Regions from separate parts of the Proteus sp. G2626 genome, predicted to be linked through region 3. Evidence: predicted binding sites of a transcription regulator. Region 3 holds the regulator's gene; each other region holds the start of a gene.

Region 1 (11,324 bases), on a different contig from region 3:
CAAAATAATCTTTTCAACACCTTGTTGTAATAACTTTTCAACCCCTTCATTTAGCGATGGATTGCCATAACACATCCCTAACTCTACGGGGATATTAGGTAATCGCTCAGCGACAGCACGTTGTTGCGCTCGGCTGTAAACTAAAAGTGGTGATCCTTCATCCATCCAAATCTGTTGGTATAACTTAGCCACTTTAGGTGAGCGAAACGGTAATATCGCCCCTTGTAATATTGGTTTCCAAATCAAAGGAGAAACATCAACAACACGAGGATCGCTAAGAAATTGTGCTAAATAACGCCGAACAGCACCCGTTGTCGGCTCATCAGGTGTGCCAAGATTAACCAAAAGAACACCATACTTAGCATAATTCATACTATGACTCCTTAGAGTTATTTTATTAGGATAACCAAAGAGTAGAAGAATAAAGGAAAATAATAGATTGTGCTTGTCAATTTATTGGATTGTTCTTTTCCCCTATTTTATTTAGATAAAAAAAATCCCGGCTCAACCGGGATTAGTCATCACAATGACGAAATTAGCCAAGGATACTTTTCAGTTCAGCGTTAATTTCGCTTACTTTTTGTGTACCATCAACTTTGAAGTATTTCGCATTGCTTGCTTTAGCTTCATTTTGGTAATAAGAAACTAACGGTGCAGTTTGAGTATGGTACTCAACTAAACGTTTACGAACAGTTTCTTCTTGGTCATCTTTACGTGTTGTTAATTCTTCACCTGTCACGTCATCACGATTTTCCACTTTAGGTGGATTAAATTTCACATGATAAACACGACCTGATGGTGCATGAACACGACGGCCAATAATACGTTCAACAATGATTTCATCAGGTACAGCGAATTCCAGTACGAAATCCACGTTGATACCTGCTTCTTTCATTGCATCAGCTTGTGGAATTGTTCTTGGGAACCCATCCAACAAGAAACCATTACGGCAATCGTCTTGTTTGATGCGCTCTTTAACTAACGCAATCACTAATTCGTCAGTAACTAACTGACCATTGTCCATTAACGCTTTGGCTTTCAGTCCTAGTTCTGTACCTGCGCTAACCGCCGCACGTAACATATCACCAGTTGAAATCTGCGGGATACCATAGTTTTCTTTAATGAATTGAGCCTGAGTGCCTTTACCAGCGCCTGGAGCGCCTAGCAGAATGATACGCATCGCGTAAATCCCCTTGCATTTAATTTTTTATATTTAAACTCGAAAACGCATTACCATACCATTTTGTGAGGTCATCGCTCAAGAAATCACGGTAGCGATTGCATTTTATTTTTGTCGAAAAAGAAAAAACCACGCTCTCTTTTCAGAGAAACGTGGTTTAAATGTTTGAAAACGAAAACAGTTACGCTTTTTGAACTAAAAGTTGATTCACTAAGCGAATAAACTGGTTTGGATCTTCCAAAGAGCCTCTTTCAGCAAATAATGCCTGATCCAGTAATAAATTTACCCAATCAGCAAATAAAGCATCATCGGTTAACTCTGATGTTTGTTTCACTAATGGGTGATTTGGGTTTAACTCAAAGTTATATTTCACTTCAGGTACGGCTTGTCCTGCAGCTGCAAACAATTTAGCCATTTGTGTGGTCATTTCATCCGCACTGGTTGTCACAATCGCAGGTGTATCCGTTAAGCGGTGTGTTAATTTCACCTCTTTCACTTTGTCACCTAACAACGTTTTAATGCGTTCAACGAAAGGTGCTAATTGTTTATCTGTTTCTTCTTGTTCAGCTTGCTTTTCTTCATCAGCCAGTTTATCAAGAGATTCATCTGCTTTACTAACAGACTGGAATGATTTGCCATCAAACTCTGTCAGATAATTCATCATCCATTCATCAATACGATCTGATAACAGCAATACTTCGATGCCTTTTTTGCGGAACAGCTCTAAATGAGGGCTATTTTTTGCAGCAGCGTAGCTATCAGCGGTGATGTAATAGATTTTTTCCTGACCGTCCACCATGCGACTAACATAATCTTCCAGTGAAACGGTTTGAGCATCACTGTCGTTATGTGTTGATGCAAAACGTAGTAACTTAGCAATAGTTTCAATGTTAGATGAGTCTTCTGCTGGGCCTTCTTTTAAGACTAAACCAAACTCTTTCCAGAATGCTTGATACTCTTCAGGCTTATTCTCTGCCAGTTTTTGTAACATTTGCAATGCACGTTTAGTTAATGCACTACGTAAGTTACGTGTAACAGAGCTGTCTTGCAGAATTTCACGCGAAACGTTTAGTGGTAAATCATTAGAATCAACTAACCCACGAATAAAACGTAGGTAATTAGGCATAAACTGCTCAGCTTCATCCATAATAAAAACACGCTGTACATACAGTTTTAAGCCATGACGCTGTTCACGATTCCATAAATCCCAAGGCGCTTTTGAAGGCACATATAATAAACTTGTGTATTCTTGTTTACCTTCAACGCGGTTGTGTACCCAGCTTAATGGATCAGCAAAGTCATGAGAGATATGCTTATAAAACTCTTTATATTCATCATCACTTACTTCAGCTTTATTACGAGTCCAAAGTGCTTGCGCCTTATTAATTTTCTCCCAAGTTACTGTGCCGTCTTCTTCATTTTTCGTTTCAATTTCAACAGGCAAAGAAATATGGTCGGAATATTTACTAATAATGCTACGCAGACGCCAATCGTCTAGATACTCATCTTCACCTTCACGTAAATGAAGCGTAATTTCAGTCCCGCGATCTGCTTTTTCAATATCAGCAACGGTGTAATCACCCTCGCCTTCAGACTCCCAAAAAACACCTTTATCTGCACTTTCGCCAGCTGCACGAGTGCGTACTGTCACTTTATCTGCAACGATAAACGCAGAATAGAATCCGACACCAAACTGACCAATTAATTGGCTATCTTTAGCTTGATCTTGTCCGATAGATTCTAAAAATGATTTGGTACCTGATTTTGCGATAGTACCTAGATTATCAATGACTTCATCGCGAGTCATACCAATACCATTATCACTGATAGTCAGAGTTCGATTCTCTTTATCAGTGGAAATGCGAACATGTAATTCACCGTTATTTTCATAAAGAGTTGCATCTGATAATGCACGGAAACGCAATTTATCAGCCGCATCTGATGCGTTAGAAATCAATTCGCGAAGGAAAATTTCTTTATTGGAGTAAAGAGAATGGATCATTAATTGAAGAAGTTGTTTAACTTCTGACTGAAATCCTCTTGTTTCCTGACCTTTCATACTCATTTTTACCTCAATTAATCCTAATTTGGCGAAAAAAATCAATATGAGTAAAAAGTGGGGATAGTTAAGCAAGTTTCAAGGGTAACGTAAAAAATTAAGCCAATAAAAACAATAAAAGAACTTATAGGATTAAAGTTTGAGCTAAAATAATACTTGTTGTATATTTTATTATACAGCGATATTTACTCAGGTTTATTATTATGAAATCTTTATTACAATACGGTTTATTTGGTATTGGCTTATTTTTTCTCTCGTCACTTTCTTACGCAGACAGACAAATCGTAGACCAAATTGGTCGTACCGTAACCATTCCAGATAAAGTAGAAAGAACTGTTGTTTTACAACATCAAACGCTGAACTTACTGGTTCAACTTGATGCTACAGATAAAATTGTTGGTGTAATGTCTAACTGGAAACAACAATTAGGTGATGGCTATGCGCAATTAGCGCCATCACTGGAAAATATACCCAAAGTAGGCGATCTCACTCGTTTCGATGCTGAAAGCCTAGTAAAACTGCAACCTCAAGTTGTTTTTGTCACTAATTATGCTCCTAAAGAAATGATCGATAAGATCTCAACTCTTGGTATTCCAGTGGTCGCTATTTCATTACGTAAAGAAATTAATGATGATAAATCAACACTTAATCCAACATTACAAAATGAAGAGCAAGCCTATAACGAAGGGCTAAAAGAGGGAATTTTACTGATTGGCGACATCGTCAATAAATCAGAAAATGCAAAAGCCTTAGTAAATGATACTTTTAAACAACGTGAGCACGTAAGTCAGCGCTTACAAGATATTTCTAAAGAACAACGTGTACGAGCCTATATGGCAAACCCTGACTTAACCACTTATGGCTCAGGTAAGTATACCGGCTTGATGATGGAGCACGCGGGCGCATTCAATGTCGCGGCATCAACCGTCAAAGGGTATAAACAAGTTTCTCTTGAACAAGTTATTGCTTGGGATCCTGAAGTTATCTTTGTTCAAGACAGATACCCACAAGTCGTTGATGAAATAAAACAAGATACACGCTGGCAAGTCATTAGTGCCGTTAAAAATAATCGAATCTATTTAATGCCTGAATATGCAAAAGCATGGGGGTATCCAATGCCAGAAGCCATGGCAATTGGTGAGTTGTGGATGGCTAAAAAATTATATCCTGAAAAATTTAGCGATATCGATATGCCAAAAGCCGCTAATGATTGGTATCAAAAATTCTATCGCACGCAATATCAAGGGAAAGAGTAGGATATAGCACAATGACATTTTCCCTTTTTGCAGCGGGTAGCTTAAAAGCAACGCTACCTGCTTTTATTGAGCATTATCAGCAAAAAACTAGTGAAAAGTGGACACTTACATTTGGGCCAGCAGGATTATTACGCCAACGTATTGAACAGGGGGAAGTTTGTCATTTATTTCTTTCTGCTGATGAGAATAACGCACAGCAATTAATCAATAAAGGTTTTGCACTACAATATGCTCCTTTTATTGCCAATCAGCTTTGTATTACAGCTCGGCGTAATGATGTAAATGAAGAAGATAACTGGCTTAGCGTATTATCAAATACCGTATTAAAATTAGGGATATCCACACCAAAAGCAGATCCATCAGGGGATTATAGTTGGCAACTGTTTGATAATATTGCGCAGATTGACCCAAAGTTAAGTCAGGCATTAAAGATGCGAGCTCTTTCTTTGGTTGGAGGTGAGCATTCACTTACCATTCCTCAAGGTAGAATAGCTGCTCACTATTTAATTACCACACATCAAGCGGATGCCTTTATTGGTTACCAGCACTATCAAAAACAATTAAGTGAATTTCCTGAATTAAAAATATTCACTATTCCAAAACCTTTTAATGTCACGGCTCACTATTGTGCAACACTTATTCATTCACAAGCTTATAGCTTATATCAGGAAATTTTATCCCCTTATGCAAAAGACTATTTTATTAAAGCTGGATTTTTACCGCTAAGTTGATGGTATTTACTTAGCAGTAAAATAGATAACTGATGATATATTATTATTTAGCATCATCCACAACTATCGCATGAGCGCCATCTTTGGCCTCATCGAGTGCTTGTTTTATTGTATCAGCGTGGGCAAGCACTACCCCTAAACGACGAGAGCCCGCAATTTCAGGCTTAGCGAAAAGGCGGATCTGGCGATTCGCTTTTAATGCTTTTTCAATACCGGAATAGATAATATTTGTACTATAAAGCGCTGGTAGAATAACTGCTGAAGCACAATTACCTAATTGTCTAATCCCCCCAATGGGATAACCTAAAAAAGCACGGACATGAAGCGCAAACTCTGATAAGTCCTGTGAAATGAGTGTCACTAATCCCGTATCATGAGGACGAGGAGAGACTTCATTAAAAAATACTTCATCGCCCTGCACAAATAATTCCACACCAAATAAACCATAACCACCTAAGTTCTCAACTATTTTGCTCGCGATATTCTTTGCTTTAGCAAGTGCAATATCACTCATTTTTTGAGGTTGCCATGATTCACGATAATCTCCTTTTTCTTGTCGATGACCAATTGGAGCACAAAAATGAATGCCATCGACAGCATGAATAGTAAGTAAGGTTATCTCAAAATCAAAGGGGATCATTTTTTCAACAATAACCCGTCCTTTCCCTGCTCTACCGCCTTCTTGCGAATAAGCCCAAGCATGAGCTAAATCATTTTGGTTACGAATAACACTTTGCCCTTTACCTGATGAACTCATAACAGGTTTGACAATACAAGGAAAACCTATTTCTAAAGCAGCTTTTTTAAAACTCACTTCATCATCAACAAATTGATAATTTGAGGTCGGTAAAAGTAGCGTTTCCGAAGCTAAACGACGGATCCCTTCTCTGTCCATCGTCAGTTTTACAGCACGCGCGCAAGGAACAATTTTTTGCCCTTTTTGTTCTAACTCAACCAGTAACGTTGTTGCAATAGCTTCAATTTCTGGAACAATAAAATCAGGTTGCTCTTGTTCAATAACTAGCTTTAATGCATTGCTATCAAGCATATTTACAACATAATGACGATGTGCGACATGCATGGCTGGTGCATTGGAATAGCGATCAACCGCAATAACTTCAACGCCTAAGCGTTGACACTCTATAGCGACTTCTTTACCTAACTCACCTGCCCCTAATAACATCACTTTTGTTGCATTTGCAGTAAGAGCCGTACCCAGCACAGTCATTATCTATCCTCACCATTAATAAAAATTGCAATAACGCAAACGATTGCTTTTATATAGCATAACGGATTTTACGTGATAGAAAAATAGTCAGACAAAAAAATAATCAAACAAAAAAGTGAAAAATCACAATGTTTGACTACGTTTCCCTTTTTGGATTTTTAGATAATTAAGACGTTTTCGGATCAGTGCAAGAATACAGCATAAAAGTCCCAACCAAATCAGAGAAAAACTGACACCTTTAACTTCATCAAAAGCTTCATGAAATAAGAAAACAGCCAGTAAAAATTGAATAGTAGGTTCTATATATTGTGCTAATCCAATGACTGTTAACGTCGTTCGTTTCACTGCTGCTGTAAAAAATAATAATGGTAATATTGTAACCGGTGCTGTTAAAACATAATAAAAACGAGTCAAATTATCAGCTGAAGGAAGTGCACTTTTATCTGTTATAAAAAACCAAACAGTCACACCTATTGCTAATGGCATCAACCAGAGCGTTTCCATAAATAAAGACGTTATTACATCAAAACGAATAAACTTACGAATTAGCCCATATACAGCAAATGCACCTCCCATCATAATAGCTAAAATAGGTAACTCACCATACATCCACAACTGATATCCCACACCCGCACAAATTAAGGTAACAGCCCATTTTTCTGCTGGATTAAGCTTTTCTTTAAGAAATATCACACCTAATAAAATCGAGAAAAGAGGATTAATAAAATACCCCAAGCTCGCTTCTAATACTTGTTGATGTGTTAATGCATAAGTAAACGTACACCAAGAAACCGCCATAGCCATTGAACTAAATAAACACATAAAAACAGAACGTTTATCCTGGAAAATCGCGCGCCATTGAGTTCTATTCTTAATAAAAAGTCGTACCAGCAATAATAAAGGAATAGACCAAATTAAACGCTGAGCTAACATTTCTAACGGTTGAGCGCCGGGTAAAAGCCGATAAAACAGAGGTGTGATCCCCCAAAGAATATAAGAAAAAATGGCTAATACTGCCCCCGATTGAGCCCACATTTAATATTCCATTAATAAAAGTCGATATGATTTAATATCATACGCTTAAAATAGATAAAACAATATGATCAGCATCGCTGATTGATTAAACATCCGCCCTACCGCATAGAAGATATAAAAAACGCCATTAATAACCACTTCGAAAAAAGTAATTATTAATGGCGAGAAAGAAAATACGATTAAGGAAAACCACTGTAAACCGCAACCAGAAAAAATCAGTACGTTGTTAGAAAATGTCCCTGACATGTAAAGGTGGTTGTTGCTGAACAAAATCCTGTAATTTTTTACGACTCGGTGCAGCGGCTATTGCCCCTTTTTGAGTTGTCGCTAAAGCGCCACAAGCAGCTGCTTGCGTCACTATTTTTGATAAGTATTGTTCATCTTCAGCAAAACCATATTCAGCAAGTGCGGCTAACAAACCAGACATAAAAGCATCACCCGCCCCAGTTGTATCTATACATTCAACGGTAAAGGCACTAAATGCGACCTGAGTGTTTGGAGTTAACACTAAACATCCTTTAGAGCCCTGTGTGATCACTTTTAAACGCGCAGGATAACCTTCTAATTTTTTTAGTGCATGATCCAATGTTACTTCTTGAGTCATCCACGTAAGTTCATCTTCCGATAGTTTCAAGATATCGGCTTTATGTGCATAATCATCGATAACTTTGCGCATTTCTTCGTGATCACGCCACATTTGAGGACGTAAGTTAATATCAAAACTTAACAATGAATCTGTCTCTTTAATGCGATTGATTGCTGTATCCAAGGTTGAGCGACAAATAGGATTCACTAATGCCAAAGAACAAAAATGCAAAATATCTTTTTCGAATATTGGTAATGACTTTTCTGTTAAAAATTGATCAGCGGATTCGGCAACTAAAAAGGTGAAATCACGCTCACCATTTTCTTGTAAAGAAACAAGAACAGTACTGGTTCGGTGAAACTCATCAAACTCCATTGCACGAGTATCAACCCCCAAATCAAACAATGTTTTTTGCATAAAATGGCCGAACGCATCTTCCCCAACACGTCCAATAAAACCACTTTGTTGACCAAGCTTGGCTACACCAGTAGCAACATTAACTGGAGCACCACCTGCACACGCCTCATATTGCATATTTTGTAATGGGATCAGGTCAACAACAGCATCACCTAAAGACCAGACTTTCATAATCTCTCCTGAAGATAAGCATTTATTTTTCTTCACTATATTCTGTTTTTATCACAATTCATAACGATTAAAGGAAGATATTGCACATCAATCCATACTAATAACACCTCTATAAGTGAGTGCCTGGATTTCTTCTCCATTAATCAAGAAAAGGAATGTGTAATTGTCTTTTCACCACAAGACACATGTTTTTTACCTTTTTGCTATGAGTGGTGAAGTAACGTTGTTATCAGGTAAATAGTCGCGGTTAAATAGCATCGACTACTTAAAAAAATACTAGTGCTATCTCGATGACAAAACATAATTTTGACAGAACGTCGTGTTCAGCTAATTAGCAAGGTAATTGAATCGTTGTTAATAGCGAATAAAACAGCACTCCATCATATTGCCATATCCTAAAACAGCAACCAGATCCAGATATAGAATACGTAACCCCATTATAGTGTAGATAATAGCGTCAAAACACTGATCTAAAAGTTACTAAAGGGTCTTTTTGTAACAATCCTGTGCCATCAGATTGACAACAAATGAACGCTCCCTAAATTTTCTTGTCATTCGATTAAGGGGGGATTATTTCAATAAGAAATGATATCTCTCTGGTATCTGTTTTCAAAACATCATCAATTGAAGAGACGTTGTGTCTCATCATAAATTTTTCATGCAGAATAATCTGGAACATAGATACATTGATCAATAGTATTTTGATTAAATTTCAGTGTCTTTGGTATTAATAACGCAGGATTATTAATCGCCTTTAAGACTATCATAAAAGAAATAGATTCAGGTCGGGCTACCTTTTTCAGTGATACCCCCCAGTATTGGATCGATGAAGTTATTAACAAGGTTAGATATAAATAAAGTTCTATTTTACAAGAAGTAAAGTCAACCAAACACAAAAGGAATTTTATTGTAACTAAATACTACGATTAAATTCGTTACCAATAAGCACCTAAATATATTATTTTTTTACTTATTAACTGCGTTTAATATAGTTAAAATCACTTACGGTAAAAAACTTAGTTACAATTAATAATAGTTATCCGAAAATCCATTATAGAAATAAATTATTCTTATCTATAAAATACAAATATTGAAACAAAACAAAGTTCTGATATTTTATCTATAATATAATACAGAAGTATTAATCATTTTTAATTTGATATATTCTGAATATGGCTCCGTTACGTGAATGTTACCCTACACAAAAAACTTATAAATTAGTCAAATTTCGTTACTTATTCACTTTTTAGTTAAGAGCTGAGTAAAACCAGGAGCAACATATGGAATCAATAATCCACTTAATCACTTTTGAAGATGACAGTACAAAAGTTCAACTTAAAGCTGTTCTTTCTTCTTTAGCAGCTAATGTGAAAACCTATTCAAATGAACAGGCTTTCTTGAAATACTATTTTTCTTCAACAAAAGGAGCGCATAAAGAGTGTATCATCATTAATACAAAAAACAGTGCTGCACCATCAATTGCACTGATTAAAGAACTCAACAAATTGAAAAACATCATCCCTGTTATTATTATTTCTGGGGATAGTTCCATTGAGAGTTGTCGTAGTGCATTTAAATCAGGCGCTTTTGAATATTTAACTCGCCCTTTGAATGTAAATGAGCTTCTTAATATTGTCTCTGAATCCTTTCTACATTATGAAAGTGAAGTAGAGCAATTTCGAACATATATATCTTTAAAAGATAAATTTGGTAAGTTATCAAATAGAGAAAAAGAAGTTATGGAGATGATCCTTGAGGGAAATACGAGTAAAGAAGCGGCAGAAAAACTTTCGCTATCACCTCGTACTGTTGAAGTACATCGCTCAAATATGTATACAAAATTGAAAATAAGATCACTACCACAATTGGTTCAAGAATATGATTTCTTTAAGAAATATGACTTAAAAGCTGGCTGATTTACTCATGTGAATTTTATTTATCAATAGGTTTAATATCTACGATATAACGATATAGCCTGTTCAATTTTCATTATTTTCTATTAATGAGAGAAAACTGTACTTCTAAAAACATTCTATTTTGGATGATTTGTACCTAATATGGGAATAATTAATACGTTAGACTCCATTCTACGATAGAAGGGGCGGCAACTTATTTTGATGCCACCCTTTCATTAGTGTTCGCTTAATTTCAATTTAAAACACTTGTATATTTTATTCTCATAATCGCTATTATTAATAACTATAATCACTGTTTTTTATTAATAATAGTAATATAAGAATAGATGAAGCATTTCATTTGATATAAATCATTTTTTACTTTTTATAAATATGAATCTTCTCATTTTTAATTCTTATTATTCTTTATTCTTATTTCACGAAGAAAATTATTAACGATTAAAAAATAATACAAAAGAAATCCTTGTCTCTTTTTTTATGTTCATTTAAAGATTTTTTATGCGATTTTATTTTTGACTTAAACAAAATTTTTTTAATAAGAAAATTCTAACTAGTGTGTTTTAATTACCGTCATTTTAGCAGTAAAATAAGAAATAATAATTATTATTACCCTTTATACTCCCTCTTACTTAAGAAATTTATTCTCTTTATAGTTTAATTAATGTAATACATTATTTATCATTTCTACTTAATAATACTCCAATAAAGATTATCATTAAATGATCTCTCAAGGTAAGTATAACCT
Region 2 (11,324 bases), on a different contig from region 3:
CTCATGGCTGTTTGGCCATCTTTAAATGTTGTAAATTCTTGTGCTCTAGCAACAGGAATGGTGGTATTGCGAGGAATAACCTTCTCAACTAATCCGCCCATCGTTTCAAGGCCAAGAGAAAGCGGAATAACATCCAGCAACAACATTTCACTATCAGGTTTATTACCCACCAAAATGTCAGCTTGGATGGAAGCACCTATGGCAACCACTTTATCTGGATCGATAGAGGTTAAAGGTTCACGTTTAAAATAATCACCCACCATTTGGCGAACTAATGGCACACGCGTCGAACCACCAACCATAACCACTTCGAGGATCTCATCTATTTCAACACCGGCATCTTTTAATGCGCGACGAACAGATAAAAGAGTACGTTTTACTAAAGATTGAATTAATGACTCAAACTCTGCACGAGTAATTTCACCTTTCCAACCATTAATACTGATATCAGCAACATCACTATTACTTAATGCAATTTTAGTTTCTGATGCAACATCAAGCAATTGACGTTGTAATACAGCATCTTTTTGATGGCCAAAACCTGCGCGTTCTCTTATCCAATCCGCCAGCATCGTATCAAAATCATCGCCACCTAAAGCGGTATCACCACCGGTTGCCAAAACTTCAAAAACACCTTTAGTTAAACGTAAAACAGAAATATCAAAAGTCCCACCACCTAAGTCATAAACAACAATGGTGCCCTCTTTTCCTGAATCTAAACCATAAGCGATAGCCGCTGCTGTTGGTTCGTTTAATAAACGTAAAACATGCAACCCCGCACGACGAGCCGCTTCTTTTGTACCTTGGCGTTGAGCATCATCAAAATACGCAGGTACTGTGACCACAACACCATCAAGCTCACCACCTAATGATTGTGTTGCACGATCTGCCAATGCTTTTAAGATGTCAGCAGAGACTTGGATTGGATCGACAATGCCCGCCACTGTTTTAATTAACGGTAATCCATTGTCATTTTCATGAAAATGATAAGGAAGATTTGGATAACGGCTTGTCACATCACTTAGTGAGCGACCCACCATTCTTTTAATTGAACTTATCGTGTTAGCAGGATCTTTTTCTGCTTCTTTTTTAGCATTCCAACCAACGTTAATATTATCAACTTGATACTGCACAACAGATGGCAATAAATAGCGACCTTCGTTGTCTGAAAGCGCTTCGGCTTGCCCACTACGTACAGTGGCAACTAATGAGTGTGTCGTTCCTAAATCAATACCTGCTGCAAGTCTGCGCTGATGCGGTGCAGGCGTTTGACCTGGTTCACTAATTTGTAATAATGACATAACAGTTTCCCTTAAAAACCATCAAACAAGCGTTCTTCAAGTTGCTCTACTTGCTCTTTTAATTTTGCGAGAAAACGTAATTTTCTCACATTATCAGCAGCAATATCCCAAGTTTGGCTATCTAGCGTTTTGACCATTTCGTCATAGCGTACTGTGTACATTTTTTCTAAACGCATAGAAAAATCAGCTAACAAACTTTCGGCATCAGCACTGTGCTCAATGTTATCCAGCTCTTCGCGTAATGAGAGTTGCTCCATTAAAAATGCAGTATCGTGCATTGTTTGTTGCTCATTGGCAATATCGATACCGTGTAATGAGAGTATGTATTCAGCTCTAGAGAGTGGATTTTTTAAGGTTTGATAAGCCTGATTGATAGTTGAAGCAAACGAGATAGCTTGAACCTGCTCTTTATCAGATTTACCCGCAAAACGGTCTGGATGATACTGACGTTGCATATCTTGATAACGTGTAACAAGTTGCTGTTTATCAATATCAAAACAATTAGGCATGCCTAATAGTGTGAAATAGTCCATACATCTACTCTTGGATTAATTAACGTTAATACCGTGTTTTAACATAAATTACACGGTGAAGCTTTCACCACAACCACACTCATTTGATACATTGGGGTTGTTAAATTTAAAGCCTTCGTTTAATCCTTCTTTGACGAAATCAAGCTCAGTTCCATCTAAATAGACCATGCTTTTACCATCAATGATAACTTTCACACCTTTGTCTTCAAAAACAGTATCTTCGTCATTGATGACATCAGCAAATTCAAGAACATAAGCCATTCCAGAACAACCGGATGTTCTTACGCCTAAACGCAAACCTTCACCTTTACCACGATTAGACAGGAAAGAGCGAACACGATTAGCGGCGGATTCTGTAAGGGAAATTGACATGGCACACCTCACTCATAAAGAACGAAAGCGGATACTGAAAAAAAGCTTCAGCATCCGCCAATATTTTATTTTTTTATTATAAAAGACAATTACTTGCCTTGGCGTTTGCTTTTATAGTCTGCAATCGCTGCTTTTATTGCATCTTCAGCAAGAATTGAACAGTGAATTTTCACGGGTGGCAATTCTAACTCTTCGGCAATGGCGGTATTCTTGATGGATTCGGCTTCATCTAGTGTTTTGCCTTTCATCCATTCTGTCACCAATGAACTTGATGCAATCGCTGAACCACAACCATAAGTTTTAAAACGTGCATCTTCAATTACACCGTTATCATCAACTTTGATTTGTAATTTCATGACGTCACCACAAGCGGGTGCACCTACCATACCACTTCCTACAGAAGGGTCGTTGTTATCAAATGAGCCCACGTTACGAGGGTTTTCATAATGATCAATTACTTTATCGCTATAAGCCATGATTTAACTCCTGAAAACGTCTGATTAATGGTGAGACCATTCGATACTGTTGATATCAACACCTTGTTTATGCATATCCCAAAGTGGCGAAAGATCACGTAGGCGACCGATAGCACTGTGGATTTGTTTAATTGCATAATCTATTTCTTCTTCTGTGGTGAAACGCCCCAGAGAGAAGCGAATAGAACTGTGTGCAAGTTCATCAGTTAACCCTAAAGCACGCAGTACATAAGAAGGTTCTAAACTTGCTGAAGTACAGGCTGAACCTGAAGAAACAGCAAGATCTTTCAGTGCCATCATTAATGATTCACCTTCAACATAGTTGAAACTTACATTAAGAATATTTGGCGCAGTGTGTTCTAAAGAACCGTTGATATAAACTTCTTCAATATCTTTAATGCCATTCCACAAACGCAAACGTAATTCGTTTAAACGTTTAGTTTCATCAGCCATTTCTTCTTTCAAAATACGGTAAGCTTCGCCCATACCCACAATTTGGTGAACAGCTAATGTACCTGAACGCATACCACGCTCATGTCCGCCACCATGCATTTGTGCTTCTAAACGAATGCGAGGTTTACGACGAACATAAAGCGCACCAATTCCCATAGGGCCGTAAACTTTATGCGCAGAAAGAGAAAGTAAATCAACTTTTAACTTAGAAAGATCAATAGGTAGTTTACCAACGCTTTGTGTTGCATCTACGTGGTAAATAATTCCTTTGCTACGGCATAATTCACCGATAGCAGCAATATCTTGAACAACACCAATTTCGTTGTTTACATGCATGATAGAAACTAAAATTGTATCTTCACGCATCGCGTCTTCAAGTTCTTTAAGGTCTATCAGACCATCACTTTTTGGTGCTAAATAAGTGACTTCAAAACCTTCACGCTCAAGTTGGCGACAAGTATCTAAAATCGCTTTATGTTCAGTTTTTGAAGTGATGATGTGCTTACCTTTTTTCTGGTAAAAGTTAGCAACACCTTTTAGTGCAAGATTGTCAGCTTCAGTTGCACCTGATGTGAATACAATTTCACGAGGATCAGCACCGATTAAATCAGCAATCTGATTACGTGCGATATCAATAGCTTCTTCTGCTTGCCAACCAAAACGGTGTGAACGAGAGGCTGGGTTACCAAAAATGCCATCAATAGTTAGGCATTGCATCATTTTTTCAGCAACTCGTGGATCAACAGGAGTGGTTGCCGAATAGTCTAGATAAATGGGTAATTTCATTGCTCACTAACTCCAAAGACGACGGATCTTCTTTAATAATTTTGTTTTTGCCTACCTAGAGATCGCCGTTAAACTCGCATATTAACAATGGTTTCTTGTAAACGACCATTGATAGCATGGCGTTTTTCATTGTCTTGACGATCGGCGACATCCATAACCTCTTCGTTATTCACTAACTCTTCAAGGCTGATACTGCTTAGGAAACTGGTTATACGATCACTTAAATCACGCCACAAAGTATGAGTCAGGCAACGATCGCCACCTTGACAACCTTCTTTGTTACCCTGACAACGGGTAGCATCGACAGATTCATCAACCGCAGAAATAACTTGAGCAACAAAAATTTGCCCAGCATCACGGCCTAATAAATAGCCACCACCAGGACCACGAACACTTGCGACTAATTCATTTTTACGCAAACGCGAGAAAAGCTGCTCAAGATAAGAAAGGGAAATCCCTTGACGCTCTGAAATATCAGCGAGGGGGACAGGACCTTGCTGTGAATGCAATGCAACATCAAGCATTGCAGTAACTGCGTAACGCCCTTTTGATGTCAGTCTCATAACAAATACTCCGTGGTGAACAATAATCAAATTGTGTCATTCCCGAGTAATTTAGTCAACTATTTATCCGAGTGTTTTAGTCAAGTATTATACTCAGACAAACGTTGACTTAAGTTAATCAACTTTGCCCTCTATTTCTTAGCCCATTTCTCAACTGATGTTAGAATACCACGTAAGATATGAAGCTCTTGTGTTTCTGGACGTGCACGCGTAAATAGACGGCGTAAACGGCTCATCACTTGCCCTGGATGTTTAGGGCGAATAAAGCCAGACTCATTAAGTACCTGCTCTAGGTGAACATAAAAACGTTCAATATCCTCTGCGGGTGGATAATCAATCTCTGATAGGTTATTTTCCTCTTGTTTTTCTTCTTGAGCAAGTGCTGCCATTCGAATTTCATAACAAACAAGCTGAACAGCCATCGCTAAATTTAAAGAGCCATATTCTGGATTAGTCGGAACATACAGATGAAAATCACATTTTTGTAATTCTTCATTAGTTAACCCCGTACGTTCACGACCAAAAATTACTGCAACGGGTTTATTTTGAGCTTCCATAACACAGCGTTCACCACATTCACGTGGTGCAAGCATTGGCCAAGAAAGTGTACGGCTACGGGCACTTGTTCCTATGACTAAACCACAGCCTTCAATCGCTTCATCGATACTATTAACAATATGTGCATTGCCAATAACATCACTTGCACCTGCTGATAGGGCAATAGAATGTGAATCTGGTTTTTCTTTTGGATTAACAAAATAAAGATTAGTTAATCCCATAGTTTTCATAGCTCGAGCTGTGGAGCCCATATTGCCTGTATGCGAGGTTTCTACAAGGATGATGCGAATATTTTCTAACATTGATTTCTTGTTAATTGCTTTGTGATCCATCTATTTTATCACAATTGTAGCCAGAAACACGAATGCCTGTTATACTCTCGCACGTTTTTTTATCCCCGTTCTTTAACATCTTGTGGAAGATAACCATGCATCCGATGCTGAATATTGCCATACGTGCCGCACGTAAGGCTGGTAATTTAATCGCCAAAAATTACGAAAATCCTGAATCTGTAGAAACTAATCAGAAAGGTACCAATGATTTTGTCACTAATGTTGACCGTGACGCAGAACAAGCAATCATTGAAATCATCCGTAAATCTTATCCAAAACACACCATTATTACGGAAGAAAGTGGCGAGTTACTCGGTGAAGATCACGACATACAATGGGTTATTGATCCACTTGATGGCACGACTAACTTCATTAAACGTCTTCCACACTTCTCTGTTTCTATCGCTGTACGCATTAAAGGCCGTACTGAAGTGGCTGTTGTTTATGATCCTATGCGCAATGAATTATTCTCAGCCGTTCGTGGTCAAGGCGCTCAATTAAATGGTTATCGTCTACGTGGCTCTAATGCTCGTGATTTAGATGGTGCTGTTCTTGCAACTGGTTTCCCATTCAAAAGTAAACAACATTCAGCTGCTTATATGAACATGTTAGGTAAACTGTTTGTTCCTTGTGCTGATTTCCGTCGTACAGGTTCAGCAGCTTTAGATTTAGCTTATGTTGCCGCTGGCCGTGTTGATGGTTTTTTTGAGATTGGCTTAAAACCTTGGGATTTCTTAGGCGGTGAGTTAATTGCTCGTGAAGCAGGTGCTATCGTTTCTGACTTTACTGGTAACCACGGCTACCTACAAACAGGTAATATTGTTGCTGGTAACCCACGTGTCGTTAGAGCATTATTAGCTGAAATTCGTAGCGAATTAACAGATGCGTTAAAACGTTAATTTGTCGGTAAAAATAACGATAAAAACATAAAGAAAAAGGCCATTACAGTAAAATGTAATGGCCTTTTTTCTTACCTATTTATTCGCTTCTCATTATATTAATAGCTCACTCACTGACAATCTGCTGATGTCTAGTGCTATTTTGTCCAATAATGGTGATGTCATTTCTTGCTTATCAATAAATAGAAAAACTTTTCGGATTATCACAACCTCTAGTATTTGCCTAATAACCACATGAGTTCGAATAATAGAGGAATTAGGTATTTTGAGGCTGTACTTTGGGTCTGATCAACATCGCAGGGATCGTTAGAGCTGCCATTAACCAGAAAATTAATGATTCTTGATTTGGGAGTTTTTCATATAGCCAACCCGATATAATCGTCATAATGGCAATACTGCCGCCCATTGCTAAAGCGGAATATACAGCTTGCAGACGAATAATTTCGTGTTCTTGGCGGGCGCTAATAAAACGCATTGCAGCTAAATGGCATACTGTAAACGTACCACTATGTAAGATTTGAACGACAATAAGTGCGGGTAATGCGGTAAAACTTCCCATTAATCCCCAACGTAAAAGCCCTGCAAAAGCAGAAAGTAGCAGTAAATCCCTTGCACTCCACCGGCGGAATAAACGGTGACTGAGCATAAAAACGATAACTTCAGATACCACACCTAATGACCAAAGATAACCAATTGTTGCAGTGTCGTACCCTGCCTTTTCCCAATAAAGCGCGCTAAAGCCATAATAGGCGGCATGCGCCCCTTGCAGTAGAGAAACACATAACAAAAAGCGCCAAACAGGCCCATCAGAAATGAGTTTCATAAAAGACACATTACTGTGTTTTGCTTTTTTCACCTTACCTTGAGGCATGACTTTAGGGCGAAGCATCGATGTAAGAAATAATGCAAGGGTACTGGCAATCAATCCATAAAGAATGATGGGATGCCCAAAAGCGTCAATTAAGATCCCCAACAATGATGAGCTAATAATAAAAGCAATTGAGCCCCAAACGCGGATTTTTCCATAATCAAAGGGGAATTGTTTTTGCCAAGTACCAGCCAGAGAGTCTCCTAAAGGCACCATAGGTGAAAAGAATACGTTAAACCCAGTCATCACAAAGAATAACCATGCCCAATGGTTGCCCATCATAAATGCAACAGTAAAGAGTAATGAGAGAAAGGCGAATAATCGTAATGCGGTGATAAGTTTTGATGGATCTTTTACCGCGGGCGTTAAAATTAGGCTACCGACAAAACGTGCAGTTAAACCTACACCTAATAACAGACCTATCATTGCAGGATCGACACCTTCTCCTTTTAACCATATTGACCAAAATGGTAAAAAGATACCGTATGAGAAGAAATACGTAAAATAATCTAAGGCAAGCCACAATGTTGATGGAATAACCATCCAATCCCCCATTTTTAAGATGCAAAAAAACCCGCCAAGAACAAGTTCTCGAAGCGGGCTTGTACAACGGGTTTTATTATATCGTTACAAACTTATGCGTAAACTGGAAATTTAGCGCAGATATCCAAGACTTTTTGTTTCACTTTCTCAATGTTCGCTTCATCATTGATATTATCAAGGACATCACACATCCAACCGGCTAATTCACGAGCTTCCGCTTCTTTAAAACCACGACGTGTAATTGCTGGAGAACCGATACGAACACCTGAAGTCACAAATGGGCTACGTGGATCATTGGGTACACTGTTTTTGTTAACAGTGATGTTTGCACGACCGAGCGCCGCATCTGCATCTTTACCTGTAATATCTTTATCGACTAAGTCTAATAAAAATAGGTGGTTTTCAGTTCCGCCAGACACTACTTTATAACCGCGTTCTAAGAAAACGTCTACCATTGCTTTCGCGTTTTTAGCAACTTGTTGCTGATAAACTTTAAATTCTGGTTCCATCGCTTCTTTTAATGCAACCGCTTTACCTGCAATAACGTGCATTAAAGGCCCGCCTTGAGAGCCTGGGAACACCGCTGAGTTCAGTTTTTTATAGAACTCTTCATCGCCACCTTTAGCAAGGATCAGACCACCACGTGGTCCAGCTAATGTTTTATGCGTTGTTGTAGTAACAACGTGAGCATGAGGAACTGGGTTAGGATAAACACCCGCAGCAATCATACCCGCAACGTGTGCCATATCAACAAACAGATAAGCACCAATGCTATCTGCGATTTCACGCATCTTAGCCCAATCAACCAAACCAGAATAAGCAGAGAATCCACCAATGATCATTTTTGGTTGATGTTTTTTAGCTTGGACCGCGATATCGTCGTAATCAATTTTACCTGATTCATCAATACCATAAGGTACGATGTTATATAGTTTACCAGAGAAGTTAACTGGTGAACCATGAGTTAAGTGACCGCCTTGTGCTAAATTCATACCTAATACAGTATCACCCGGTTTTAACAATGCCATGTAAACAGCCGCATTCGCTTGTGAACCGGAGTGAGGTTGTACGTTAGCATAGTCAGCACCAAATAATGCTTTTGCACGATCGATTGCCAGTTGCTCTACAACATCCACATACTCACAACCACCGTAGTAACGTTTACCCGGATAGCCTTCAGCATATTTATTTGTCAGCTGAGATCCCTGCGCCTGCATAACACGAGGACTAGTATAGTTTTCAGAAGCAATAAGTTCGATGTGCTCTTCTTGACGAGTCACTTCACCTTCCATTGCATTCCATAATTCTGGATCGTAATCAGCAATATTCATTTCACGTTTTAACATTCAGATCTCCTGACTCAGCTAACTTCACTAAAGACAAACTCCCATACGGGAGAAAGAATGGCATACAGTGTAAACTCTTTTTCTTCATTGAGATAGCCCCTAATGAAAAAATACGCAATCGTTTGCCATTCAATTATAACAGCATCTTATTACTTTTTAACAACCTCATTTTATCCTGTGCTTATTTCCCTTTTTGAGGCACATCTCGCCTTATTTTGCAAACACCCCGCATCATTCGCTAAGAATTGAGATTTTTTGTTAAAAAATAAAATCAGGGATTTACAAAATAATCAAAAAGAGATAAGTTGCATATAAAATACAATTTATAAAAATTCACAATAAACTGAAAATTTTTCAGGAGCAATTATGTTAGATGCACAAACTATCGCGACAATTAAATCAACTATTCCTCTTATAGCTAAAACAGGCCCAGCATTAACCGCACATTTTTATGATCGAATGTTCTCTCGTCATCCTGAATTAAAAGATATCTTCACCATGAGCCATCAAAATAGTGGTGCTCAACGTGAAGCCTTATTTAATGCGATATGTGCTTATGCAACAAATATTGAAAATTTACCTGCCATTTTACCCGCCGTTGAAAAAATCGCACAAAAACACGTCAGTTTAAATATTCTTCCTGAGCACTATCCCATCGTAGGTGAAAATTTATTAGCCACTATTGATGAAATGTTTAGCCCTGGGCAAGAAGTGTTAGACGCTTGGGGAGCCGCTTATCAAGTATTAGCTGATGTCTTTATCAATCGCGAAGAACAAATTTATCAACAAAAAGAACAAACAAGCGGTGGTTGGAGGGGGTTGCGAGCCTTTAAAGTCATACATAAAGTAAAACAGAGTGATGTCATTACTAGCTTTGAATTAGCACCTGAAGACGGCCTTGATATTACGCCTTATCAAGCAGGGCAGTATTTAAGCATTTATATCCGTGATGAGCGTCTTGAAAATCAAGAAATACGTCAATATTCATTAACTCAATCTTCAAATAATAAAACATACCGCATCGCAGTAAAACGCGAAGAGAAAGGTATTTTATCGAATTTTCTTCATGACTATGTTCAAGAAGGGGATATTTTACAAGTCGCCGCACCAGGGGGCGATTTTTATTTAGAGGTATCGCCAACAACTCCAGTCACCTTAATTTCAGCGGGAGTGGGTTTAACACCTATGTTATCAATGCTACACACACTTTCTGCCCATCAAGCCAATGTCAATTGGTTACATGCAGCTGAACACGGTGGTGTTCATGCCTTTAAAGATGAAGTTCATCGAGTCGGCAGTCAACTTCCACATTATCAGCAAGCGGTTTGGTATCGCACCCCACGACCTGAAGATCTCCAAAATAAAGAATATCAATTTGAAGGCCTAATGACATTAAAACAGGTTGAAGATTGGATAAGCATTCCGGATATGCATTTCTATTTTTGTGGACCATTACCTTTTATGCAGTCTGTTGCAAAACAACTTATTGAATTAGGTATTAATCGTGAAAAACTTCATTATGAATGTTTTGGTCCTCATGCTGTTATTATGCAAGATTTATAGTCAAAAAATAATCAAACCATTAATTAATACTAAACTTTAAAATAGAATAAATAAAAGCGCTGGTAGTGTTATATTTATCAGCGCTTTTGTTATTTATATCATGCTGTTTTTATGATCTATATTTATTTTCAATAGTCACGGGAGCGACATGTTTTTTCGCAGAAAATCCATACCAAATAACACTTATTAAACAGAGCGTATAACCAAATAATTCACAGCCCTCTTCCACCATATTTTTCACGGTACGGTTATAATCTTCACCTAATAATTTGTGCCATAATATTCCCATGCCAAAGAGACGAGAAAATAGCAAAATACATAATAAACCAGAAACTAACATTCCATGGCTAGGATGAGTAATAAAGTGAATTAACCCGTTTAAGGTTTTTTGACCTTCTCTAATCGCAATTGCAATACAGACAAATGCCACAGTTAATGCAAACCAAACCCAAGAACCATGTGCGATTTGATCAAATACACCATCTAACTCACGTATTAGGATGCATAAGAAGAAGCCCATAATAAGAGTAAATGCACCTCGCTGTTCACTATTTTTACAAGCTTTAATAAAAAAGAATAAGCTAATCATTGCGACAATAATTTCTTGGCCTAATTCAGTTACTGACGTTTCTGATATCCCATTATTCAGCACCAAAATATCAATAAAAATAAATCCTGTCGTGATCGCAAGTAGCCCTGCTGCGCATAAAAATAAAGCAAGACGCTTTAAT
Region 3 (11,324 bases):
AGCCTAAATTGAGTTTACCAGTTTATCTACCCAAGGAGATGTAAGATGTTTACAGGTATTGTTCAGGGAAAAGGGCGAGTTATTGCTATAGAAGATAAAGGCGATTTTCGTACCCATATCATTGAATTACCGAAAGAGTTAGTCGGTAACTTAGAAACAGGTGCCTCTGTTGCGAATAATGGTTGCTGTTTAACGGTCACTAAAATTGAAGGTACGCACATTAGCTTTGATTTAGTGAAAGAGACATTGCGTCTTACTAACCTTGGTGAATTAAACGTAGGTTCTGAAGTTAATATTGAACGCGCAGCTAAGTACGGTGATGAAATCGGTGGACATGTGATGTCTGGTCATATCGTCACAACCGCTGAAGTTGCCAAAATTATTACATCAGAAAATAACTTACAGATTTGGTTTCGTATCTTTGATAAATCGTTGATGAAATACATTTTGCATAAAGGCTTTATCGGTATTGATGGCATTAGTTTGACTATTGGTGATGTTGTTAATAATCGATTCTGTGTTCACCTCATTCCAGAAACTCGCGATAGAACGACACTGGGTCGTAAACGTCTTGGCGATAAAGTGAATATTGAACTTGATCCTCAAACTCAAGCGATTGTGGATACCGTAGAGCGTGTTATGGCACAACAAGCAGAGCAACAAGCTTTATTAGCAGCACAGCAAAGTGAAAATGAAGAGCAATAATCACATTATTAATTATTAGTATTATTTGCATTAACTCAGATTAAAGAAAAAGCCAGTTGATTTATTAAACTGGCTTTTTTTGTCTTTAAGAAAAATCAACGAGGGATCTGTAAACCACCAATTTGCCCTTTAGGGCTTAACATGATTTGCCATAATTGAATATCTCTGGCTCGAAATGCACCCGCACAGGCATTCAGATAATAACTAAACATACGTTTAAAACGCGGTGTGTAATTTGATTCAATATCTGGCCAACAGGCTAAAAAACGCTGATACCATGCCATTAACGTTTTATCATAATCCGCACCAAAATTGTGCCAATCTTCCATCACAAACTTACTTTCCATGGCATGTGCAATTTTTTGAATTGACGGCAAGCAACCATTAGGAAAGATATATTTACTTATCCAACTATCTACATTCACTTTATCGCGATTAGATCCAATGGTATGGAGTAAAAACAGACCATCTTCTTTTAAATTCCGACGAACGACATCAAAGTAAGTTGCATAATTTTTGGGGCCAACGTGTTCAAACATGCCGACAGAAACGATGCGATCAAATTGTTCATGTAAATCGCGGTAGTCTTCTAAAATGATATTAACATCAAGTCCTTCACATCGTGCTTGCGCTAATTTCTGTTGTTCAACAGAGATAGTGACACCAGTAACAGAAACACCAAAATGTTTTGCTGCGTAAGCAGCAAGTCCACCCCAACCACAACCGATATCGAGTAAAGTCATACCAGGTTTTAAATCTAATTTTCGGCAAATAAGATCTAATTTATGTTCTTGAGCTTGCGCTAAGTTATCTGCATCTTTCCAGTAACCACAGGAATATTGCATATTTGGATCAAGCATAGCTGTAAATAAATCATTACCGAGATCGTAATGTTCTTTACCAACCATCCATGCACGTTTTTGTGTTTGTAAATTAAAAAGGCGGGCTGTTGCAATTTTTAAGATATCACGCAGGTTTTGCGGAAGTTTATTTTCAAGACCTGCACGTAATACTTTATGAAAGAATATATCAAGTCGTTCACAATCCCACCAGCCGTCCATATAGCTTTCACCGAGACCTAATGAGCCTTGTTGCAATACTCTTTTATAAAAATTTTGATTGTGAACCTGAATATCATAAGGTTCTGAGCCATTGACTCGAATATCTGCGTGAGTTAATAGTTCTATAGCGATCCTTTCGTAAGGATCATTGGAGGTCTTTCGGCCTTCTTCTACACAAGATGTACTCATATACTCTCCGGCGTAAACTAAGCGGGTTTTGAGGCATAAAGTTAAGAAAGGATGTGCACAGATTGACAGTATTAAAATGATATTGTGTTCAATAGTGATTGAACGAATAGAATTAATAAGACGACTAATCTGACATAATCAGCTAATAATCTGTTTAATGCCTCAAAATCCGAAAGAAAAATAAATAAAACGCTATTACAACGTACAGGTAAGTATAGAGATGTGAATTGTTTTTCTCTAGAAAATAAAAGGGCCATTTTTTATAAAAAGGCCCTTTTAAGATAATTCTTAAAATAGAGGAGGTAATTATTCTACTGTTTGAACTGTGTGTTTGGTAACGGATTTATTACGCTGAATAAAGTAACCAACTGCCATTGGGAGTGCCGTTAACGCCATAATTGCGGTGGTGTTAATCAGAGGTTGCTGGCTGATAAATGCAGACACGATAAAACTTGCTAAGCTACAAAGACCCAGTTGAAGCGCATTTTGTAATGCGGCAGCTTTACCACTGATTTCAGGATAAGCCGATAAAGCATTAGAGACGGCAATCGGATAAGATGCACCATTCATTGCAGCCATAATACAGAATGGAATTAAGATCGTGGTTAGTGTTGGCTCAGTAAATTTAGCAACAAGATATAACGCAGTCATGCTAACGGCATAACCTATTAACAGAAGCGGTAATAATGTCTTACCCGTTATTTTTGACAGTAAAATACGACAACCATAACCGCCGACCATAAATGCAATAGTTTGTGGAATATAGCTTAAACCGATATCCTGTGGTGAATAACCCATCTTCTCAAGAATGATTGGTGAGCCAGCTAACCAAGCAAAGAAACCAGCACTACAAGAAGCGTAAACTAATACGTTACCTGTGTAGAGCGGAGATTTTAGTAAAGTTATAAATGAAGCAGAAGATTGATTTGCTTCTGTGACTGATTTTTGTTTAATGTTTTTTAACATTAATGTAGGTAGCATTAATACCAGCGTCACCGCCATTAACAGCATAAAAATCATGCGCCAGCCACCATGATTTAACAACGATGCACCGATTAAAGGCGCCAATGCTGGTGATAATGCAACGAGTGGCATTATTAGAGCAAAAACGTGCTGAGCGCGAGATTCATCAAAACGGTCAATAACAAGTGCTTGCCAAATAACAGCAGCAGAACAGACACCGAAAGCTTGTAGGAAGCGCATAGCAAGCAAGCCGGTTGCACTTTCAACCCACAGCATGCCAAGACAGCCTAAAGCGAAAAGACCTAAACCGATAAGAAGAATAGGTTTACGACCCACTTTGTCAGAAAGTGGTCCCCAAAGTAATTGAGCAACAGCAAAACCAAATAAGAAGATACTTAAGCTATTACTAATAGCACCTTCACTGATAGAGAGTTCACGTTGCATCATACCAAATGCAGGTAAATACATATCAATAGCTAAGTAACCTAACATACTCAAACCTGCTAGGTACACCATAAAGCTCATAGGTGTTTTTGATTGTGTGGATGTTTTAGAATTCATTTTGTTTTCTATGCTATGTGATGTAGAACATTTTAGGTATTGTAACGAAGACTTATTTTACTTGTGAAACGGGAATATTTGGTTAATGCTGTGAAAAATTTTCAAAGGAATAAATGCTATGTGGTCAGAATACTCTTTAGAAGTTGTTGATGCAGTCGCCAGAACGGGAAGTTTTAGCTCCGCTGCTCAAGAATTGCACAGAGTGCCCTCCGCTGTTAGTTACACTGTTCGACAATTAGAGGAATGGCTTGCTGTTCCTTTGTTTGAGCGTCGTCACCGTGATGTGGAATTAACCGATGCAGGTAAAATTTTTATCAAAGAAGCGCGATCTGTTATCAAAAAAATGAATGACACTCGACATCTTTGTCAACAAGTTTCTAATGGGTGGCGCGGTCAATTTAGTATAGCAGTTGATGGCATTGTTAAACCTGAAAGAACACAACAACTTATTCTCGATTTCTATCGCCATTTTCCTGATATTGAGTTGTATGTCTACCCAGAAGTATTTAATGGAGTGTGGGACTCTTTAGTGAATGGTCGTGTTGATTTAGCTATTGGTGCGACAAGAGCTTCACCGATTGGTGAACGTTATAGTTTTAGGGATATGGGATTTATGCCTTGGCGCTGTGTTTGCCACGTTGATCACCCTTTAGCTAAAGCACAACATCCATTAACGGATGACGAAATGCGACCTTATCCTAGTTTATGTTTAGAGGATACATCACGCAGTTTACCCAAGCGGGATACTTGGGCATTAAATAATCAACGTAGAATGGTTGTACCAACCTGGGATATGGGGCTTGAATGTTTATTAGCGGGATTATGTGTAGGGATGGTGCCTTGGCATCGTGCTGAACCATTGATAGCCCAGGGTAAGCTAGTTACTTTAACCCTCGCACAGCCATTGCCAGACAGCCCATGCTGTCTGACGTGGGTCGATAAGAGTGAATCGCCCGCTTTAACGTGGCTGTTAGATTATCTTGGAGATAGCCAAACCTTAAATGAGGAATGGCTTCGCTAGAAATCGGCGTTCTGAATAAGTCTTAGCGACGATAGTCGATAAAAGGACCATCAGCAACTGAACGGCGCTCGACTAATCGAGGGTGTACTTCGATTGTTTGAGCGTCTTCGCGTTTGTTAACAATGCGATCAAGTAACATTGATAAGGCCATCTGACCTAAGCGTTCTTTGGGCTGGTGGACTGTGGTTAATGCTGGGGTAAAATAACGTGCATTACGAATATTATCGTAACCCACAATTGAAATATCGAAAGGAACACGTAAACCTAGCTCATCAGCCGCACAGATTGCGCCCATTGCCATAACATCACCGCCACAAAAAACAGCAGTAGGGCGTTGTTTTTGATTTAACATTTGATACATCGCTTTATAACCTGACTCAGGCTCAAAGTCACCTTGTACAATCCATTCATCTTTTACTGTGATCTTGGCTTCTTCCATCGCTTTTAAAAAGCCTTGTAGACGACCACCACCAGTATTGCGTTCTAATGGCCCAGGAATAATACCAATATCACGATGACCTCGTTCGATAAGGTAACGGCCTGCGATATAACCACCATGAAAAGCGTTATCGATAATGGTGTCTGTAAAGTCGCCACGAGCTTTACCCCAATCCATGACAACCATGGGAATATTACGATAGCCTTCTAAAAGAGTCAGAAGGTGATCGGGATATTCAGAACACATCACTAATAATCCATCAACGCGTTTTTGTGCCAACATCGCTAAATAGGCTTTTTGTTTATCAAGATTATTATGTGAATTACATAAAATCAGTGTATAGCCTTTGCTATAACAACTGTTTTCAACTGCTTCAATCACCTCAGCAAAGTAAGGAGCTTCACTGGACGTGGCTAACAGGCCAATGGATTTGGTGTGATTAACTTTCAAACTACGCGCAACGGCACTAGGCGAATAATTTAATTCTTTTATAGCGGCCCAAACTGCTGCCCGTGTGTTCTCAGCAACAAAACGTGTTTTGTTGATCACATGAGAAACAGTCGTGGTTGATACGCCTGCGCGTTTTGCCACGTCTTTTATTGTTGCCATGGTGTGGAAAACTCCTGACCTTCATTGGTCTCTTTTATCTAATTTTGTGGTTTAACTGCCAGTATAGTCATACATAGGGCAAACACTGGCAATAATTTAGCGATTAGCTATGAATTTTGTATGATCTAGCTCAAAAGTGAAAGTATTAATCAATGTTATAAATTGTGCACTGGTCGCTATTTTAGCAAATTTTGATATGTGATAATATTTAACCATGGTAAGGTTATGGTTAATAACGTGTATTATAATCATATTGAGGGAGATATAGATGGATACGGATCTGAAATTTGGTTTGAGCACAGCAGTCGCAGCGCTTGTTATGATCGTTTTATTTTCAACTATGTTGTTCTAATCACTGTTTTATAAAATATCCGATCAATTTAAATAATAGATTATCGAATATCTGAATATAACAAAGGGCCCAAGGCCCTTTGTTATTTTGTCACCAAAAATGAATTGCAATCACTCACCTTTGATAATCAAGCTCAATTAAGCTAGGTTAGCTTCAACAAATGACCAGTTAACCAGAGCCCAGAACTCTTCTAAGTATTTAACACGCGCATTGCGGTAGTCGATGTAGTAAGCATGTTCCCATACGTCTACAGTTAACAGTGGTTTATCTGCACCTGAAACGGGGGTTGCTGCATTAGATGTGTTAACAATAGCGACAGAGCCGTCAGCTTTTTTAACTAACCAAGTCCAACCAGAACCGAAGTTTTTCGCCGCTGCATCGTTAAATTGCTTTTTGAACTCTTCGAAAGAGCCAAATGCTTTGTTGATAGCATCAGCAATTTTACCTGTTGGTGCGCCACCTGCATTTGGTGCTAAACAGTTCCAATAGAAAGTGTGATTCCATACTTGGGCTGCGTTATTGAAGATCCCGCCATCTGTAGATTTGATAATTTCTTCTAAAGATTTGTTTTCTAAATCAGTGCCTTTAACCAAGTTGTTTAAGTTGGTTACATAGGTTTGGTGATGTTTACCATAGTGGTATTCTAATGTTTCTTTAGAGATGTGTGGCTCAAGAGCATCTAACGCATAAGGTAATTTTGGTAATTCGAAAGACATTGCGTACTCCTTTATACTATCTATTTCGGGTTTTGTGCCTGAAATCATTTCATCATAATCATCTGAATTGATAAAATGAGGCAAATGAATTACTAAGTTGTTACTATTTTGCTAATTATTTTAACAAAAATCTGCTGAAATAACAGCTAAATATCTTTTATCTATAATTATAAGCCATATAGATTAGTAATACTCATAAGAGTATATCCCGCGAGGTGACTCGTAAAGTAGTAAAAATTGACAGTAATAAAAGAAAATAATTTTGCTTTTTTCAAAATATTTCTTTGAATTGCTTATTCTATAATAAGCGTATACATCATTTTCACCACGACTAAAAATAGAAATAATGCAAATATTTGGCGAACTCTTAGTATGGGAAGTCGATAAGCAACTTTAACACCGACTGGTGCGAAGAGTACGCTAGTAATGCTTATTCCGATAAAGGCAGGTAAATAGATAAAACCCAAGTAATAATCATCAATATTTGTTTTATTCCAGCCATAGACAATCCCCATCGTTGTGCCTATTGAAGCAATAATGACACCAATCATAGAAGAAGTTGCAATGCATTTACGTGTATTAAATCCCCAATGGCTTAAAAGAGGAATGGTAATCGTGCCACCAGCAATACCAATAAAACTGGATATAAAGCCAATTAAAGAGCCGCCACGGGTTAAGGTTGGTTTTGAAACTATGGGATCTTTTACATTTTCAATACGTTCAGATTCTTTCTTCTTAGTTAATAACCCATAAATGGTATATATCATGAAAATACAGAACACGATCTGTAAGAGCGTGTTTGACATTTTTTGTACCAGAAAAGTGCCTGCAAGCATACCTATGATCGTGCCGAGAGATAATAAGGGAAATTGCTCCCACAAAATAGCTTTGTGTTTGTTATGAGAATACGCAGAAGATGCTGTGGAAAATATGATGACAGAAAATGAGGTAGATAAGGCAATTTTCATTACCATCTCTGTTGGGATAGCTTGTTGACTGACCACATACATCACCACCGGAACAATGATTGCACCGCCTCCAATGCCAAGTAGTCCAGCAAAAAAGCCAGTGATACAACCCACTAAAAGAAACAGCAAAATCATGTCCATAATTAATACTCACTAGGATTTATAACAAACCCATTTATATACATTAGATCCTTTTTGGAGGGTAGCAATTCATGTAATTAAACCATCGATTCGAGTACTGAGTATTTTCTCAATCGAAATAAAAAGCCTTTTCACTGAAGCTTTTTATTTTTGTTATGCATGATCGAATTAATTATGCGATAGACACATTCATAAATATCTTTAACGTATTAATTTGCTTTTTATGTTTTATTTTATGTTTTCTTATCAACAGGATCGTGATTTAACAGCAACCTATTGTTTTATATTGATAACTAAACTTATATAGAGCTTTCCGATATAAAGTGGTATTCTTCTTCCATGTTTTCCCCATATAAAGCATATCGAATTTAAAAGGTTGTAAGGACTTACGAATGACGACTATTGAAAAAATTGAACGCCAGATCAATGAAAACCCAATTATTTTATACATGAAAGGTTCACCAAAATTACCAAGTTGTGGTTTTTCTGCTCAGGCAGTTCAAGCTATCTCTGCTTGTGGTGAGCGTTTTGCGTATGTTGATATCCTACAAAATCCCGATATTCGTGCAGAATTGCCTAAATATGCACATTGGCCTACCTTCCCACAATTATGGGTAGATGGTGAATTAGTCGGCGGATGTGACATCATTTTAGAAATGTATCAGCGTGGTGAATTACAAAAATTATTAAAAGAGACTGCTGATAAATACCGTGGTGAAGAAGAAGCACAATAATTGATTTTTATTGTTTCCTAGTGGAACGTATAAAATTATTAAGGTTTTAATAAGAAAAGCCAGTTCAGTAATGAACTGGCTTTTTTCTGTTCTTCATATGGTATTTGTGAAAGTTTCAAGGTGTTGGAAGTGGCCATCCACCGAGTTTTTTCCAGCGATTAACTAATTCACAAAAAAGTAATGATGTACGATTAGTATCATACAGCGCACCATGTGCTAGTTTGCTATCAAAAGGTATTCCTGCGGTGATGCATGCTTTAGCTAAAATAGTTTGCCCTAATACTAATCCACTTAATGCTGCTGTATCAAAAGTGGCAAAAGGGTGAAAAGGGTTTCGTTTCAACTTTGCACGTTCTGCTGCGGCCATTACAAAGCTGTGATCAAAATTTGCATTATGCGCCACAATAATAGCACGGTTGCAATCAGCATCTTTCATTCCTTTGCGTACCATCTTAAAAATTGCATGCAAGGCTTCATATTCACTGACTGCACCACGAAGTGGATTTGTTGGATCAATGCCTGTAAATTCTAAGGCGGCAGGTTCTAGATTAGCACCATCAAAAGGAGCGACATGAAAATGTAGCGTGTTATCAGGTTTTAACCAACCTTGTTCATCCATTTTTAATGTAATAGCGGCAATTTCAAGTAAACCATCTGTTTTTGCATTAAATCCACCTGTCTCAACATCAATAACAACAGGGTAGTAACCTCGAAAACGGTTACAAAGCTTATTGGGATTATTTATTTCAGGCATCAAATTGTACTTATCCGATAAAAAGAAAATATCGGAAATTAATAATAAGCAAGGACCAGAAAGATAAATGAGTTATCTCTCTGGTTTAAATAAAAATTAGTTACCTAGTGCGTGACTTGCACTTTTATTTTCGATGAGTTCGATTTTATACCCATCAGGATCTTCAACAAAGGCAATAATAGTTGAACCTCCTTTTACTGGGCCTGCATCGCGGGTAACATTACCGCCCGCTTGACGAATAGCTTCACAAGTTGCAGCAACATCATCAACACCAAGTGCAACGTGCCCAAAAGCTGTTCCCATTTCATAGCTATTTACGCCCCAGTTATAGGTTAATTCAATAACCGCACCCGTGCTCTCATCACCATAACCAACAAAAGCTAACGAGTATTTATATTCCTCATTCTCGCTAGTGCGTAGAAGTTGCATACCTAAAACTTTGGTATAAAAATCGATAGAACGCTGTAAATCGCCTACACGAATCATGGTATGAAGTACTCGCATATAAACCTCTCGTGTTTTTTAATGATTAAACCCCACAGATAAACTGATGGCGCAGTACTATAGCGCGTTAGAGACCTAAAGTTCAATTTTACTACGCTGTTAACAGTTCAATCGGTGTATTGTGCAGATAATATCTCTATTAACTATACTCTATAGTAACAAACAATAGGGGGGGAAAATCAAATGCAAGATCAATTAGAATTTTTTGATATTCCTAGCCCTTGTATTGGACGTTGCGAAATGAATGCACAAGGCTATTGCATAGGGTGTTATCGTAATCGACAAGAACGATTTAATTGGTCAACAATGGGCGCACAAGATAAAAGAAATATATTACGCCTTTGTCAACAACGTTATTTAAGAACGTTAAAAAAGGCAAAACTGACAATAGAAAAAGAGAATGAACAGCTTAATTTATTTTAAATATTCAACTTATTTTTTAATATTAAAGTAATAATTAAATATTATTTTTATTCATTTTTGTTATTTATTATAGTTAGTTGGTTTATTATTTTTTCTTTATTAATGTAATTATATTGATTAAAAAGATATCTGATGATTATTTCCCTGTAATTATATGAAAATAATAATATTTTTTCTTTTTGAGATATTCGTTGTGAAATAATAATAATTATTATGTAAAAAAATATAGATTAGTTTTTATAACAAGGTTATTCTTTATAGGCTTTCGTTGTCAGAAAGAAAATAGATTAATCAAGTCTTGAAAATAATTACTTATCTAATAAATAGGAATATAACTACATTAGTTATTAAAGGTAAATATTTCAATTAAAAAGAGTAGGCAAATATTGTATTAAAAATGAATATCTAAACTTTGCAATGAGTTGACTGAAAATGCTAATTAAGGAGAGATAAGTGGAATCAACATTAGGAGCTGATTTAGCGCGTTTAGTTCGATTATGGCGTGCTTTAATTGATCATCGTCTCAAACCATTAAAATTAACCCAAACTCATTGGGTCACCTTGTATAACATTAGTCAATTACCGCCAGAGCAGTCACAAATTCAATTGGCTAAGGCGATAGGAATAGAGCAACCTTCGTTAGTGAGAACATTAGATCAACTGGAAGAAAAAAAACTGATATGTCGACATACATGTGCAAATGATCGTAGGGCAAAACGTATAAAATTAACAAAAGAATCTGAACCTTTTATTAGTGAAGTTTATGCTGTTATAGAGCAAACGAGACGAGAAATATTGGGTGATATTCGACGAGATGAAATTGAAACATTGATTGGCACTATCCATAAGTTGGAAAAAAACATAAATAGATTAAATGACTAATAATTTAAAATTTAATATATAATCTATTTAAATAAAGATTAATTACTATTGTATAATAATTATTATATGAATTATCATATGGTGATAATAAATAGGTAGGTTATATATTTAATCTCTCTTTAAATTCATTATTATTAGATCATGAAATAAAACAGGCAACCTAATGTTGCCTGTTTTTTATCCTCAATTAACGAGGAGATACAGTTAAATTATTTCCATTACCAATGACAGCAACACGTTGACCTTGGCTATAAACAGTATTATCTGCTTTTTGAACGATAGCGACGGTTTTACCGCTATCT

Evidence for each region. Region 3 encodes PurR, which represses purine synthesis genes. Its sites were predicted from a motif close to CANGCAAACGTTTGCNTG; they were not measured.
Region 1: purT (formate-dependent phosphoribosylglycinamide formyltransferase) is a predicted target of PurR. The motif match lies at 6,487-6,504, and genes of this name have one in related genera.
Region 2: glyA (serine hydroxymethyltransferase) is a predicted target of PurR. The motif match lies at 9,142-9,159, and genes of this name have one in related genera.

The regions. Positions count from the first base shown of each region.
Region 1 covers NZ_JAABNH010000022.1:61,296-72,619, forward strand. Annotated here, with positions in the region: gene hemH (ferrochelatase) at 1-372, opposite strand, end outside; gene adk (adenylate kinase) at 536-1,180, opposite strand; gene htpG (molecular chaperone HtpG) at 1,362-3,245, opposite strand; gene GWJ05_RS09030 (ABC transporter substrate-binding protein) at 3,443-4,495, shown strand; gene GWJ05_RS09035 (substrate-binding domain-containing protein) at 4,507-5,226, shown strand; gene purT (formate-dependent phosphoribosylglycinamide formyltransferase) at 5,270-6,454, opposite strand; gene rarD (EamA family transporter RarD) at 6,578-7,489, opposite strand; gene GWJ05_RS09050 (aminoimidazole riboside kinase) at 7,716-8,663, opposite strand; gene GWJ05_RS09055 (response regulator transcription factor) at 9,944-10,579, shown strand.
Region 2 covers NZ_JAABNH010000026.1:43,041-54,364, reverse strand. Annotated here, with positions in the region: gene hscA (Fe-S protein assembly chaperone HscA) at 1-1,301, opposite strand, end outside; gene hscB (co-chaperone HscB) at 1,313-1,834, opposite strand; gene iscA (iron-sulfur cluster assembly protein IscA) at 1,883-2,206, opposite strand; gene iscU (Fe-S cluster assembly scaffold IscU) at 2,296-2,682, opposite strand; gene GWJ05_RS11285 (IscS subfamily cysteine desulfurase) at 2,707-3,921, opposite strand; gene iscR (Fe-S cluster assembly transcriptional regulator IscR) at 3,990-4,484, opposite strand; gene trmJ (tRNA (cytosine(32)/uridine(32)-2'-O)-methyltransferase TrmJ) at 4,616-5,344, opposite strand; gene suhB (inositol-1-monophosphatase) at 5,470-6,273, shown strand; gene GWJ05_RS11265 (3-phenylpropionate MFS transporter) at 6,530-7,684, opposite strand; gene glyA (serine hydroxymethyltransferase) at 7,777-9,030, opposite strand; gene hmpA (NO-inducible flavohemoprotein) at 9,397-10,593, shown strand; gene GWJ05_RS11250 (hypothetical protein) at 10,703-11,324, opposite strand, start outside.
Region 3 covers NZ_JAABNH010000027.1:109,909-121,232, forward strand. Annotated here, with positions in the region: gene GWJ05_RS13010 (riboflavin synthase subunit alpha) at 46-705, shown strand; gene cfa (cyclopropane fatty acyl phospholipid synthase) at 801-1,955, opposite strand; gene punC (purine nucleoside transporter PunC) at 2,262-3,479, opposite strand; gene punR (DNA-binding transcriptional activator PunR) at 3,598-4,500, shown strand; gene purR (HTH-type transcriptional repressor PurR) at 4,523-5,548, opposite strand; gene cydH (cytochrome bd-I oxidase subunit CydH) at 5,817-5,900, shown strand; gene sodB (superoxide dismutase [Fe]) at 6,038-6,616, opposite strand; gene GWJ05_RS13045 (sulfite exporter TauE/SafE family protein) at 6,910-7,725, opposite strand; gene GWJ05_RS13050 (Grx4 family monothiol glutaredoxin) at 8,118-8,459, shown strand; gene rnt (ribonuclease T) at 8,575-9,213, opposite strand; gene gloA (lactoylglutathione lyase) at 9,310-9,717, opposite strand; gene GWJ05_RS13065 (DUF1289 domain-containing protein) at 9,901-10,140, shown strand; gene slyA (transcriptional regulator SlyA) at 10,594-11,022, shown strand; gene GWJ05_RS13075 (glycine zipper 2TM domain-containing protein) at 11,210-11,324, opposite strand, start outside.